4 regions of the Shewanella sp. S23-S33 genome follow, and region 2 is predicted to be linked to each of the others. Evidence: predicted binding sites of a transcription regulator. Region 2 holds the regulator's gene; each other region holds the start of a gene.
The links. The regulator sigma-54, encoded in region 2, starts transcription at its own class of promoters, with help from an activator protein. The targets are predictions, from matches to a motif close to GTTGGCACGNNNNTNGNNT.
Positions count from the first base shown of each region.

Region 1: the regulator sigma-54 is predicted to act here: its motif matches at 2,329-2,347, upstream of flhA (flagellar biosynthesis protein FlhA).
Region 3: the regulator sigma-54 is predicted to act here: its motif matches at 1,164-1,182, upstream of ACHA99_RS03785 (DUF3192 domain-containing protein).
Region 4: the regulator sigma-54 is predicted to act here: its motif matches at 2,116-2,134, upstream of flgB (flagellar basal body rod protein FlgB).

Region 1 covers NZ_JBHFFD010000019.1:63,565-66,983, reverse strand. The annotation lists gene flhF (flagellar biosynthesis protein FlhF) at 1-182, opposite strand, end outside; gene flhA (flagellar biosynthesis protein FlhA) at 194-2,293, opposite strand; gene flhB (flagellar biosynthesis protein FlhB) at 2,476-3,419, opposite strand, start outside.
Region 2 covers NZ_JBHFFD010000061.1:197,623-201,041, reverse strand. The annotation lists gene lptA (lipopolysaccharide transport periplasmic protein LptA) at 1-429, shown strand, start outside; gene lptB (LPS export ABC transporter ATP-binding protein) at 426-1,157, shown strand; gene ACHA99_RS16835 (RNA polymerase factor sigma-54) at 1,265-2,743, shown strand; gene hpf (ribosome hibernation promoting factor) at 2,772-3,059, shown strand; gene ptsN (PTS IIA-like nitrogen regulatory protein PtsN) at 3,062-3,419, shown strand, end outside.
Region 3 covers NZ_JBHFFD010000014.1:103,068-106,486, reverse strand. The annotation lists gene ACHA99_RS03795 (Zn-ribbon-containing protein) at 1-692, opposite strand, end outside; gene ACHA99_RS03790 (hypothetical protein) at 692-1,075, opposite strand; gene ACHA99_RS03785 (DUF3192 domain-containing protein) at 1,240-1,647, shown strand; gene ACHA99_RS03780 (DUF2789 domain-containing protein) at 1,659-1,892, opposite strand; gene ACHA99_RS03775 (GNAT family N-acetyltransferase) at 2,043-2,681, shown strand; gene ACHA99_RS03770 (Mpo1-like protein) at 2,674-2,979, shown strand.
Region 4 covers NZ_JBHFFD010000019.1:29,600-33,018, reverse strand. The annotation lists gene flgE (flagellar hook protein FlgE) at 1-383, opposite strand, end outside; gene flgD (flagellar hook assembly protein FlgD) at 466-1,236, opposite strand; gene flgC (flagellar basal body rod protein FlgC) at 1,261-1,677, opposite strand; gene flgB (flagellar basal body rod protein FlgB) at 1,680-2,084, opposite strand; gene ACHA99_RS05135 (CheR family methyltransferase) at 2,228-3,067, opposite strand; gene ACHA99_RS05130 (chemotaxis protein CheV) at 3,168-3,419, opposite strand, start outside.

The sequences.
Region 1 (3,419 bases), on a different contig from region 2:
GTCGGTGCTGGCGCAGTGGCTGCAGTTTTCGCTTTAGGTTCGTCATAGTCAACGGCAGCGACAATTTCGATGCCACCGTTCACTTTTTTATTTGACATAATGACGGCATCTGAGCCGAGTGTTTCTTTCACTTGGGCCAGTGCGGCGCGCATGTCTTTGGCAAAAAATCGTTTAATCTTCACTTATGCGTCCTCTACTGGCCGACTGCAGATACGATACGTATTTGCTTCTCATCAGGTATTTCTTGATATGAAATGACTCTGAGATTAGGAATAGTATGTTTAACAAAGCGTGACAGCGTCGCGCGTAACATACCTGACGTCAACAATATGGCGGGTTGTCCGACCATTTCTTGCTTCTGAGCCGCATCGGCAAGGGACTGCTGCATGCGTTCTGCAAGACCGGGTTCAATATTAGGACCATCACCACCGGTTGCTTGCATTGACTGATGCAACATCTGTTCCAACTCTGGCGCCAAAGTAATGACGGGGATTTCGAGCTCTGGGCCTGAGATTTCCTGAACTATCATACGTTTCAAAGCGATACGTACAGCGGCAGTCAAGACTTCAGTGTCATTGCTCTTAGTGCCATATTCTAACAAAGTTTGCACTATAGTACGCAAGTCTCTAACTGAAACCCCTTCATTTAATAGGTTCTGCATCACTTTTACGACATGTCCTAGTGGCATGATATCTGGAATAAAGCCATCAACCAGCTTAGGTGAGTGTTTCGCAAGCATATCCATCAGTTGTTGCACTTCTTCGTAGCCTAACAACTTAGCGGCATTATTTGTGAGTAATTGACTAATATGAGTTGCAACAACAGTGGCGGCATCGACGACGGTATAACCTAATGTTTGTGCGTGCTCACGTAACTCAGGAGCGATCCATACCGCTTCTAGGCCAAAAGCGGGATCGCGCGTTTCGATACCATCGAGTTTGCCATAGACTTGACCAGGGTTGATCGCCAATTCGCAATCATGACGAATATCTGCCTCTCCGACGACGACGCCCATTAATGAAATGCGATACGCATTAGGCGATAAATCTAAGTTATCGCGAATATGCACCGCGGGCACTAAGAAGCCTAGTTCCTGAGACAACTTTTTACGCACGCCTTTAATGCGGCTTAGTAACTCGCCACCTTGGCCCTTGTCAACCAGAGGGATCAAACGATATCCAACCTCAAGACCAATAGTATCAACATGATGTACATCGTCCCAACCTAGCTCTTTAGGCTCTTTATCTTGTCTTTCTATTGGACCCGATTTCACTTGTTCTAGCGCTTTAAGACGTTTGTTTTCATTTCGTTTATAAACAAAATAAGCTGCACCAGCAGTCATAAAGGCAAAGCTTAAAAACGCCATGTGCGGCATACCAGGAACAATACCCATTACAAACAGGACTCCGGCGGCGATACCCAATGACTTATGACTGTCAAACATCTGACTCATCATCATTTGGCCCATATCACCTGACTCGTTTTGACGAGTCACCATCAAGGCTGCGGCGATTGACAATAATAGACCAGGGATCTGCGCCACTAAACCATCACCGATAGTCAGTAAGGTATAAATTTCAACCGCTTCAGAGAAACTTAAGCCATGCTGCACAATCCCTATGATGAAACCACCTACGATGTTGATCACTAAGATCATGATACCGGCAATCGCATCCCCTTTAACGAATTTGGACGCACCGTCCATCGCACCATAGAAATCGGCTTCCCGGGTCACTTCGGCACGGCGTATTCTCGCTTGGTCTTGATTTAAGGTTCCAGCATTTAAGTCAGCATCGATTGCCATTTGCTTACCAGGCATAGCATCCAAGGTAAAGCGGGCACTGACTTCTGCGATACGACCTGCACCTTTAGTCACCACCGCAAAGTTGATGATAATCAAAATGATAAATACCACTAGACCAACGGCATAGTTACCACCGATCACCACAGAACCGAAGGCTTCAATCACCTTACCCGCGGCATCACCGCCATTATGACCCTCAAGTAAAACCACACGAGTAGAGGCAACGTTGAGCGCAAGACGTAATAATGTCGCCACCAGTAACACAGTTGGGAAGGCAGCAAAATCTAAGGGTCTATCGGTATAAATAGCCACCAGCAATACAATGAGAGCTAACGCAATGTTGAATGAAAAGAGTATGTCTAATAGAAATGGAGGGATAGGTAAAACAATCATGGCCAATGCAGCAAGCACAACCACCGGCGTGCCAATGCCTTTAAAAGTGCTGAGCCTAATTTGTTTTACTTGACCAAGAGTCGCTTTAACATCCATTCGCTATAACCTAAACTTTGACGTGTAATAGCATAAAGCAAAAAACGCGCCAACAAGATTAAAGCCATTAATGAAGGAAAGATATGTACTGTGACTGATTGATATACATAAAATTAGCCATAAAAAACAAATGAACTCGACATCATCAGCTTTACCAATGACTACCATCTGAGACTAGTGGTTCAATATTTCAATTCATCTGGTATAGGTTGATTAAGTGGGATAGGAATAGGTTTACGACCGCGTCCTTTTTGATATTGGCGCAGCTGGAATACATAAGCCAAAATCTGTGCGACAGCAGTAAACAAACCTTCAGGGATCTGCTGGTCTAACTTAGTCGTATGGTAAATCGCCCTTGCAAGTGGTGGGGCCGAGACAATCGCAATATTGTGCGCGCGGGCAATCTCACGTATTTTAAAGGCCACATCATCAACACCTTTCGCTATCACAAAGGGAGCCGCAGAGCGCTGCACATCGTATTTAATCGCAACGGCAAAATGCTCAGGGTTAACGACAATCACATCGGCATTTGGCACTTCAGCCATCATACGCCTTTGTGCTAGTTCACGTTGCATCTGCCGTATATGCCCTTTCACCTCAGGTTTACCCTCAGTATCTTTATATTCATCTTTTACTTCTTGTTTGGTCATCTTAAGTTGCTTGTTGTGATTCCAAATTTGGAACGGCACATCGATGACGACAATAAACAAAATCGAGGAACATAACAGGATAAACATCCAAACCAACAAATCTAATGCATGGTAAACATTACCTGGAAGATGGTCGCTAGACAGCAACATGATGTCATTGAAATAGAAGCTTAATAAAAAATAAGCAGAAAACGCTACTACCGAAAATTTTGCAATGCCTTTGGTGAGTTCAACCAGAGCCTGTACACCAAACATGCGTTTAAAACCAGCAAGGGGACTCATTTTACTGGCTTTTGGCATCATAGCTTGGGTCGAAAAATTGATCCCTCCAAGAGAGACGTTACCGATAAACGCAACAACCACAATCAGTAGCATAATTTTAGCCATGGGCCAGGCTATTTCACTCGCAACAACGCCCCACACTTTGAACATTTCATTCGTATCAAAAATTTGCGCCCTATCCATGGTAAATACAA
Region 2 (3,419 bases):
AACAACCAGATCATCTTCTTTGGTCCGGTGGAAGTTACCCAAGGCTCAATAAAAATCCAAGCAAATGAACTGCGTGCATTTTCCGCTGAAGGTGAAAATAGCAAAACTTTAGTCGCCACAGGCAACCCTGCTACGTATAGCCAGATATTAGACGATGGCCGTCCTGCATCGGCTAGCGCGAAAGAAATTCGTTACGATATGGCAAGCCGCACCTTAACTCTGAAAGGTATGGCGTCATTAGATCAAGCAGGTAGCCAAGTTACAGGCAATTTAATCCGCTATAACATGATTCAACAGAAATTGATGGCCGAGAGTACTGGCAGTGGTGACGATCGCGTGATCACTATTATTCAGCCTGAAAACTATCAAGATGATGCTAAATCAGACGCTCCGGCGGATAAACCTGTAAAAAAGCAGGACTCTAAATGACCCAAATCACCTTAAGAGCACAAAATCTGGCGAAAAGTTACAAGAGTCGCCAAGTGGTTAAAGACGTCAGTCTGACGGTAAAAACCGGTCAAGTCGTTGGCCTACTCGGTCCGAACGGCGCGGGTAAAACCACGACCTTTTACATGGTTGTCGGGCTAGTGAAGAGCGATAAGGGACATATCTTTATCGACGATGATGATTTAACCGCAGATCCTATGCATCTGCGTGCCCGCAAAGGCATAGGTTACTTACCGCAGGAAGCCAGTATCTTTCGTAAGCTAACTGTTCATGACAACATCATGGCCGTACTGCAAACTCGTAAAGAACTTAAAAACGAAGAACGAGAAGAAGAACTAGAACATCTGCTCGAAGAGTTTCATATCACCCACATCCGTGACAGCCAAGGCATGTCATTGTCGGGTGGCGAACGTCGTCGCGTCGAAATTGCGCGGGCTTTAGCCGCTAATCCTAAGTTCATTTTGCTCGATGAACCGTTTGCCGGCGTCGATCCTATTTCGGTTATCGACATCAAGAAGATTATCGAACAACTCAAAAGTCGCGGCCTTGGCGTACTGATCACAGACCATAATGTCCGCGAGACATTAGATGTATGTGAACATGCTTATATTGTGAGTCACGGAAACCTGATTGCCGAAGGAACTCCAGCAGAGATCTTAGACAATCAGCAAGTTAGGGCTGTGTACTTAGGTGAACAATTCAGGCTATAGTTAATCGAGCGAAGCCTATGGAGACAATTTATACCGCCATTGGGCTTCACTCAAAATGATAATAAGCGACCTCATCCAACAATAATAACGTAGGGATCAGCGGTAACATGAAAGCGTCACTCCAGCTCAAACTGGGTCAACAGTTAACCATGACGCCACAATTACAACAGGCCATACGTCTGTTGCAACTGTCGTCATTAGAACTGCAGCAAGAGATCCAGCAAGCATTAGATTCTAATCCCCTTCTCGAGCTGGAAGAGGATCAATTCGACGCCACTAAAACCCCTGTAAACCAAACGCTATCCGATACGGATTTCAGTGAATCTAGCACTCTGCCACCAGAAAAAGACAGCTCCACCATAGACACGGCAGAGTCGCTAACCAAAGAATCCATGCCCGATGAGCTCCCCATGGACACCACATGGGATGAAGTGTTTACCGCCTCCCCAAACTCAGGCCCCGGCGGTAGTCGTGAAGACGATATGCCCTTCCAAGGCGAGACCAGTGAAGGTTTGTACGAACACTTAGAATGGCAAAAAAACCTCACGCCGTTTTCTGAAACCGATTTAGCCATTGCCACCGCCATTATTGATGCCATCGACGATCAGGGCTATCTCACCCAAAGCACTGAAGAAATTCTCGAAGCTATGGGCAATCCTGAAGTTGAGCTTGACGAAGTCGAAGCCGTACTCAAGCGCATTCAGCATTTTGATCCCATAGGCGTTGCCGCCCGCGATTTAAGTGAATGCCTGCTGATCCAACTGTCGCATTTCGCCGCTGATACTCCCAACCTAGAAAACGCCCGTATGCTGATCAAAGATCATTTAGATCTGATCGCCGCCCGTGATTTTAGGTTATTGATGCGTAAGACTAAATTAAAAGAAGATGAATTAAGGGATGGTATAGCACTTATCCAAACCCTCAATCCTCGCCCAGGTTTGTTGATCACGCCCAATAATGACGAATACGTTATCCCAGATGTGTCTGTGTCGAAGAAAAATGGCCGCTGGGTCGTTGAGCTTAATCCTGACTGCATGCCAAAAATCAATGTAAATCAACATTATGCTTCTATGGCACGCAGTACCAAAAACCAAGCCGATAGCCAATTTATTCGCGGCCATCTGCAAGAGGCTAAATGGTTTATTAAGAGCTTAGAAAGCCGTAACGATACTTTGCTTAAAGTTGCTAATTGCATAGTGCAATATCAGCAAGGTTTCTTTGAGTATGGTGAAGAAGCCATGAAGCCTATGGTGCTTAACGATATTGCCGAAGCGGTAGAAATGCATGAGTCCACCATCTCACGGGTCACAACTCAAAAATACATGCATACCCCTAAGGGACTTTTTGAACTAAAATACTTCTTCTCTAGCCACGTCGGTACTGACGATGGTGGTGAGTGCTCATCCACAGCAATCAGAGCCTTTATAAAGAAACTGGTTGCAGCGGAAAACCAGAAAAAACCATTAAGCGATAGTAAGATGGCACAACTTCTGGCAGAACAAGGGATCAACGTAGCCCGTAGAACCATTGCGAAGTACCGAGAGGCTATGCTTATTCCACCTTCTAATCAGCGTAAAAGTTTATAACCTACAGTGGATATCGGAGGACGTTTCTATGCAAATAAACCTAAGTGGACACCATGTCGAAATTACCGAATCGTTACGTGCATATGTAGAAGAAAAGTTTTCAAAACTTGAACGCCATTTCGAACAGATCAATAATGTGCACGTTGTGCTCAATGTTGAGAAAATGCAACAGATTGCCGAAGCGAGAATAAACCTCATAGGTGGTGAAGTTTTTGCTACTTCAGAGCATGCTGACATGTATGCTGCTATAGACGCCCTGATTGACAAGCTTGACCGTCAGGTTATTAAACACAAAGAGAAGTTAACAAAACACTAATAATGGAACTTTGTACCATACTGCGGCCGGAGTGCACTACCTGCGCCACTCCGGGCAGCAAGAAAAAGGTACTGGAACTCATCAGCGACTTAGTCGCTGCCCAGTACCCGACCCTCTCATCTCAAGAGATATTCGAAAGCCTAGTGGCGCGCGAAAAGATGGGGAGCACAGGTATAGGTAACGGCATCGCCATTCCACATGGTCGACTAGCCGATATAGATCAGCCCATTGCCATACTAATTAAGTGTGAAGAGCCGATAGCATTTGATGCTATCGATAAGCAACCTGTTGATATTTTATTTGCACTACTGGTGCCTGCAGACCAATGTCAGCAGCACTTAAGTACTTTGTCTTGCATGG
Region 3 (3,419 bases), on a different contig from region 2:
AGTTTCCAATCATGACTGCCACAACGTGGGCAAGGTCGCGTTTTTTCTGTGGCTAAATCTTGGCCGCCAACGCGATATAAGTAGTAATAGGTCGGGATCTGAGTGAGATATTCGATACGACCGCGCAAATCCCAACCTCTGCGAAATAAATCACTGTCAGGACTCGATAATTCCTCTAGCGCGGCAAATTCTGCCTTAGTGGCCGCCGCCATTTGCAGCTCGTCGCAGGCTTGCCATTCGCTCTGCCAACGGATAATACGTTTATGATCGCCATTAAAGGTTGCGGGTATACGGTACAGGGGAATGGGCAATAAATTGTCGCCGCAGCGTAGGGGCGAGCACATATGCACAAAACTGGTGTATAGCAGTTGCCAGCTGGGTGTTTCGGTATTACTTACTTCAGAATTGATATCCTGACCAATAAACTTTTCCCGCGGCGCGAGTAGTTTAGCGTCGGTTAATTCTACTAAGGCTTTTTTGACCCAAGGGCTGTGATATTTGTGCGCTAAACTGCTTTTCTCTGGCATCAATAAACGCACTCTAAACTCACCGTCATTAAAGGCGACCGCAAATTCTCGTCCTAAGATTTGGCCATTAGCTCGATAGGCTTCAAGGAGCTGATTAATGGCCTTCTCGGCGGCAGATATCGTGGTGTCGGCGAAGCATTCGAAGCGCAGTTCAGTGACAAACATTAAGCTGTTTTTCCTTGGATTTCTAATAAGTTGATGCGTTGTTTAAGTTCAAGCAGTTCGTTTTTTAATTGCATTATTTCTGTTTTTTGCTGCTCAGCATGACGTTCAAAATACGCCTGTTGCATCTGCATGCGCTCGGCGAGCACAGCAAGGGTTAAGGTATCGTTAGTTGCGGGAACGTCAGTTGTAGGGCTGATAGTTTGCAACTCAGCTAAACGCTCGCGATCTGCCTTAGGCATAGATTTAAATTGCTGTAAGCCTTGGATCAATATAGGTAAAGGTAGGCTACTACCTAAACGGGTTTTAATTAAGGCAAGGCTCGGTACTTTACCGCAGGCTTCGAGCGAACGTGCGGCCGCTAATACTTGGTCAAGGGGACTCATAATTAGCAAAATTCCTTAATTTGTTGAATTGTTTAAACCAATTTTAAAATAATAATTAATTTTTTCATTTAAAAACAGTGTGTTGTCTTGTGGCATTTATTTTGCTTATTGTCCAGCCGAAATACCATTTTTTAAGCTTCAATAATAATTACACAGGATGTCACATGATGAACCATAAATTGAATAACAAACTTATCGCCATCACTTTTTTAGGGCTCGCAAGCTTAGGTCTTAGCGGCTGCGTGGTCAATGTCGGTGATGGAGAATCGGGCTGGGATAGCAGCGAATCTTGGGAGAAAGTGCAGGATAAAAATCGCACTAACTTAACCAAACTGAGCTTAGGCATGCCTAAAGACCAAGTGATGATCTTAATGGGCACCGCTGATTTTAGTGAAGCCTATATTCAACAAAGTGCTCAACAAGGTGAAGCCAATAAAGAAGTCTTAGTGTTGTTTTATCGTACCCAGCGTAATAATGGCGATGGAAAAACCACTAAGGATGAATGCACGCCTATCGTGCTGAGCAACAATGCCTTAGTGGGTTGGGGTGAAACGGCTTACGGTAAAATCTGAACCAACGAGTCTTATCGTTTACGTAGCTGAGTGTCTAATTGCTCAATGGGCTCAGTCCAGAGGGCATCGGCTTCTAAACCTTCAATGATAAAGCTCTTTTGGGCTGGGGTCCAAAAGGGCGCTTGGCTTAAATGGATGTGATGGTCGATATCATGGGTTGCAATAAACTGCGCTATGGCCTCGTCGCTACTGTCTAAACCGAGTTGCTCAAACAAGTGGCTTAAGTCTACTGGAGTTGTATCCATCATTATTTCCTTTTCAGTATAGTGCCTTCGTTTAGAGTAAGCGCCTGATTGAAAAATGCAATCTATGATTAAAATTTGCACTTTTTAGTTTCCTTGGTAGATTAACAGTTACGCATAAAAAAGTGTGAGCTAAGTCAAGGAATGCTAACGATGGACAATGAAATTCTGGAGGACTGCCGCGCAGTCTATTTGACCGCGGAAGACTTACGCATTGCCGCTTCTATTCTCTATAACGCTTACCATGATGATCCTTTTTTTGTCGATTCACTCTTTACCTCAGACAAAGCCGCTTATGAGCAAAAATTGCGCGCCGCAATCAGGGAAGAACTCAATACGTTATGGCAACAAAAACAAGCCCTCATTGGTTTATTCGACCATGAAAGACTCTTTGGGTTAGCCTGTGTAGTTACTCAAGAAGTGCCTTTAGGGGAAGGGCGTTATTGGCATTGGCGCTTAAAGATGTTGTTAGGTACAGGTTGGCAATCGACTCAAGCACTAATGAACAAAGAGTCCAGTATTATTGAACTTTTACCCAGTAAGCACTGCGGTATTTTGCAGTTTATTGCTCTTGCACCAAATGAACAGCACAAAGGACTTGGACATAAGTTAGTGCAAGCTGTGGTGAGTTGGTGTGATGAGCAGCCTGATTTGGATGGCATTGGTGTGTTTATCGCTCAGGAGAACCACTTGCAACTGTTTACTCAGCATGACTTTGTATCCATAGGCGAGCTGAGTATCGGCAGTGTCCATGGCCAGCTTTTATTCTATTCGGTTCAACAAGATGACTAACTCTTATAAACGTTTCGCCGATTTTTATCCTTTCTATTTATCCCAACACCAGCACCCGACTTGTCGGAAATTACACTTTGTTGGCAGTTGTTTAGTTCTGATGCTTATTGGCATTTCCTTGGTTTCACAAGCCTGGTGGCTATGTTGGTTTATTCCTATTGTTGGTTATGGTTTTGCATGGGTGGGACACTTCGTATTTGAGAAGAATCGACCCGCGACATTTCAGTATCCTTTTTACAGTTTGATGGCTGATTGGGTGATGTTTGCGCAGATGATCTGCCGCTTTTTTAAACGTTAAAAAAATTGCCCGAGTGAGATGCCCATGCCAGTGTGAGAGATCGCTTACAAACGTTGTAGGACATAATGTTTTCTTTTTGATTGTTTTTTGTCCTGCAATGTTTAATTTTAAATAGAATCATTGGGTTGTATTTATTTTTCTTTGGTTGGTCCGTAATTAATCTTGTAGTCCGTTCTTTGAGCCGAACAAAAACGTTAGGGTTAACGTAGAATTCACTCATGGCCAAAGCAAATGGATAGCAAGGAAAGCAAAACAGGCCAAAGGGACGCAAGAAGCAACGAATTAAGATTTCAAGGTTGAAATCGCTGACGGTAGGAAAACTGTCATTCGCCTCGGATAGGCTAAGGAAAAGCAGGATTGCTTTTCAAGGATGATTAGGGACAGTGAGTTGTATCGTCAGGATGATGAATTTCAGGAAGAATACAGGACACGCTTAAGGA
Region 4 (3,419 bases), on a different contig from region 2:
AAAGTTTGCAAATAATTACCAGCAGAATCAACCATGTAATTATTTTTATCGACCTTAAATGCTCCAGCACGGGTAAACGAGTGGTCTAATGTACCCAGTTCAGAGGCAGTAACGAAAAAGCCACCACCTTTAATCGCCATATCAAGGGAGTTATTCGTCAACTGTAAGCTACCTTGATGGAATTGCTGTGCCACTTGGCTCGTAGCAACACCACCACCGACAGCAGTTTTAGCATTTGAAAAAATAGAATTAGCGTAAACATCCGCAAATTCAGCACGGGACTCTTTAAAGCCAATAGTGTTCGCATTAGCAATGTTATTCGCCGTAGTGTTTAAATCTTTCTGCGCGGCAGAAATGCCACTCAATGCAATGTTAAACGACATAATTCACCTCTACACTTGACTCAATTCATTTATGAGCAACTTATGCCCAATTCGGATACTGCAAAAATTCTTTTATGCAAACTTAGGTTTCAGACACAGCTAACACATCGGTTAACTTGATGCCCATACCGCCTCTCAAGTTAAGAATCGCGCCAGTACTGGCCGTACCGAGAGAAACGCTGGTCACATGAGCATAGGTCGAGACTGGCAATTCTTGGGATTTCCCATCCACTAAACCACTCGCCTTGATCGTATAGTTACCTGCGGTTACAGGGTTTCCATCTTTATCGAGGCCATCCCAGTTAACATCGACATTGCCCCCCTTACTGCCATCAACTTTAAAGGTGGTCACAACTTGGCCTTTCTCATCCTCAACACGTACAGTAACTTCAGGAATTTTAGCTGGCGTGCTAATCACACCTTTTATTGTTGGGCTTTCAGCTGAAATGTTACCTGTATCAGTTGGGATCAACACCTTGCGACCAACAAGTCCTGATGCCTGTAATGCTTGGCTTGATGTCATAACACCGTTTAAATTAACGATTTCCTTATTCAACTTAGTAATACCATCAACCGTCGAGAATGATGCCATCTGCGCAATCATTTGGTCGTTGTCGACGGGCTTAAAGGGATCTTGCATCGATAACTGTTGGCTTAATAACGAGAAAAAGTCATCTTGAGTTAACTGCTGGCTTTTTGCTTCCGGTACTATTGACTCTTTTGGCAAACGTATGCCATCAAGAAACGGATTACCCGTTGAGCTGGTTGATGAATTCGTCGTAACGGCATTTGGCTGACTCTTATTTTGAGCCGTCTGCGCCGACGCTTGGTTAATTTGATTAATGAGGCTCACAGCTTACCTCCTAAGTAACACATGTTATTTACCCATCCCAAGTGTTTGTTGCAGCATAGACTTAGCTGCTTCAGCGACTTGAACATTCATTTGATATGAGCGCGAAGCAGAAATCATATTTGCCATTTCTTCCATGACATTAACATTCGGTTTATAAATAAAGCCGTCCGCATCCGCCATTGGATGATCGGGCGAATATTCTTTCAGTAGTGGTTTATCACTTTCTACAATGCCTTTTACTGCAACGCCTTGAGAAGCTTGTTGCTGACTTTGGGCTTTAGCCATTTCGGCTTCAAAAATGGGATGACGAGAACGATAGGTCTTATCTACACTACTCGAGACGGAATCCGCGTTGGCTATGTTGCTCGCGGTGGTGTTTAGCCTGACCGATTGAGCAGACATTCCCGAGCCAGCAACATCAAATATGCTAAATAAACTCATGATTAATCCCCTCTCAACGCTTTCTTCATGCCACTAAACTTACTGTCTAAAAAACCTAGCGACATTTGATATTCAAGTGCATTTTGCATGAATGCCGATTGTTCCTGTTGGATATCAACAGTATTACCATCACCGGTATCGGGTTGATTTGGCACACGGAACTTAACAAATTGCCCAGTCAACTCCGCAAGCCCAAAATGCTTATCTGGCTCTTGCATTTCAAGACTATTTCGCTGCTGCTGTTGGCCTCGAGCGGCCTGCATTGCCGTAGAAAAATCAACATCGCGGGCTTTGTAATGTGGCGTATCTGCGTTAGCGATATTGCTTGAAATGACTTCAGCCCGCTGCGCTCTAATACCGAGAGTGTATTGATGCACACCCAGTGCATTATCAAAATTGATCGCCATAAAATTGCCTCCTCGTGTTCTCACGAAAATAAAGCAATTCATGTGCCAACATCAGGCAAATTTTGAGAATAACAATAAGGATGAGCAAGTGATGGGTAAAAAATTACCGACAATTGTCGGTAATTTTCTTTAGAGCGGCTGAGTTAAGTCTTTTTCTGGTAATAAATGCCAGGGTTACAACGAACCATATCAAACTCGTCCGTTAAACCAGCGATAGATTCTGATGCACCGAGAAATAAAATCCCTTTGGGATTGAGAGCGGCAGCGAATTGCCGCAAAATTTTTGCCTTTGCCTCTGGTGCAAAATAAATCAGCACATTGCGGCAAAAGATAATGTCGAACTTGCCAAGCAGACTATAACTCTCAAGCAAATTATGCGCTCTAAAGTTCACCAACCGCTTCACATTATCCTTTAACTTCATATTACCTGAAGGTAATGCCTCAAAAAACTGACGCTTACGTTCTTCAGATAAACCACGCGCTAATGCCAAACTATCGTACTCGGCATTTTTGCAGCGTTCCAACATGGAAGGAGATAAATCCGTTGCTTGAATCGAAGCACTACCAGCCAGGGCACCAGGCTTCTTCTGTTGATACTCAAGAATAGTCATAGCCAATGAGTATGGCTCTTGGCCTGACGAGCAAGCCGCAGACCAAATTTTAAGTGGACGCCCCAGACGACTGTATTCAGGTAGTAGGACATTATTCAACAACTCAAATGGATAACGATCACGGAACCAAAGGGTTTCATTGGTCGTCATAGCATCGATCACTTCAGCTCTAAGCGCACGCTCAGTAGGCTTCATCGAATGCTTAACCACATCAGATAAGGATGGCAGGTTATATTTGCCCATCAAAGGAGCAAGACGACTGCGCACAAGATATTGCTTATTTTCACCCAGTACGATGCCGCTGTGTTGCTCTAAGAACAACCTAAATTGATTATATTCAGCCTCAGCGAGTGATTTATTTGGCACATTCACATCCTAAATCCTATAGCAAGCACCAAAATCAGTGCGAAACCATCATGTTATAAAGTCGAGATTATAGCGTAAAGCGTATCTAGGTACTAACCGACAGCAATTACAAACTTAAATGCTTATTCACAGCAGCGGCCAGTTCGTCGGGATTAAACTTAGCGATAAAGTCATTAGCCCCCACTTTTTGAACCATTGCCTGATTGAATACACCACTTAACGAAGTATGCAGTACCACTTTAATATGCTTAAGCTTAGGATCATCTCGGATTTCAGCGGTCAGGGTGTAGCCATCCATTTCAGGCATCTCAATATCAGAGATAATGAGGGGGATCTCATCGGCCACATTATCCATCTC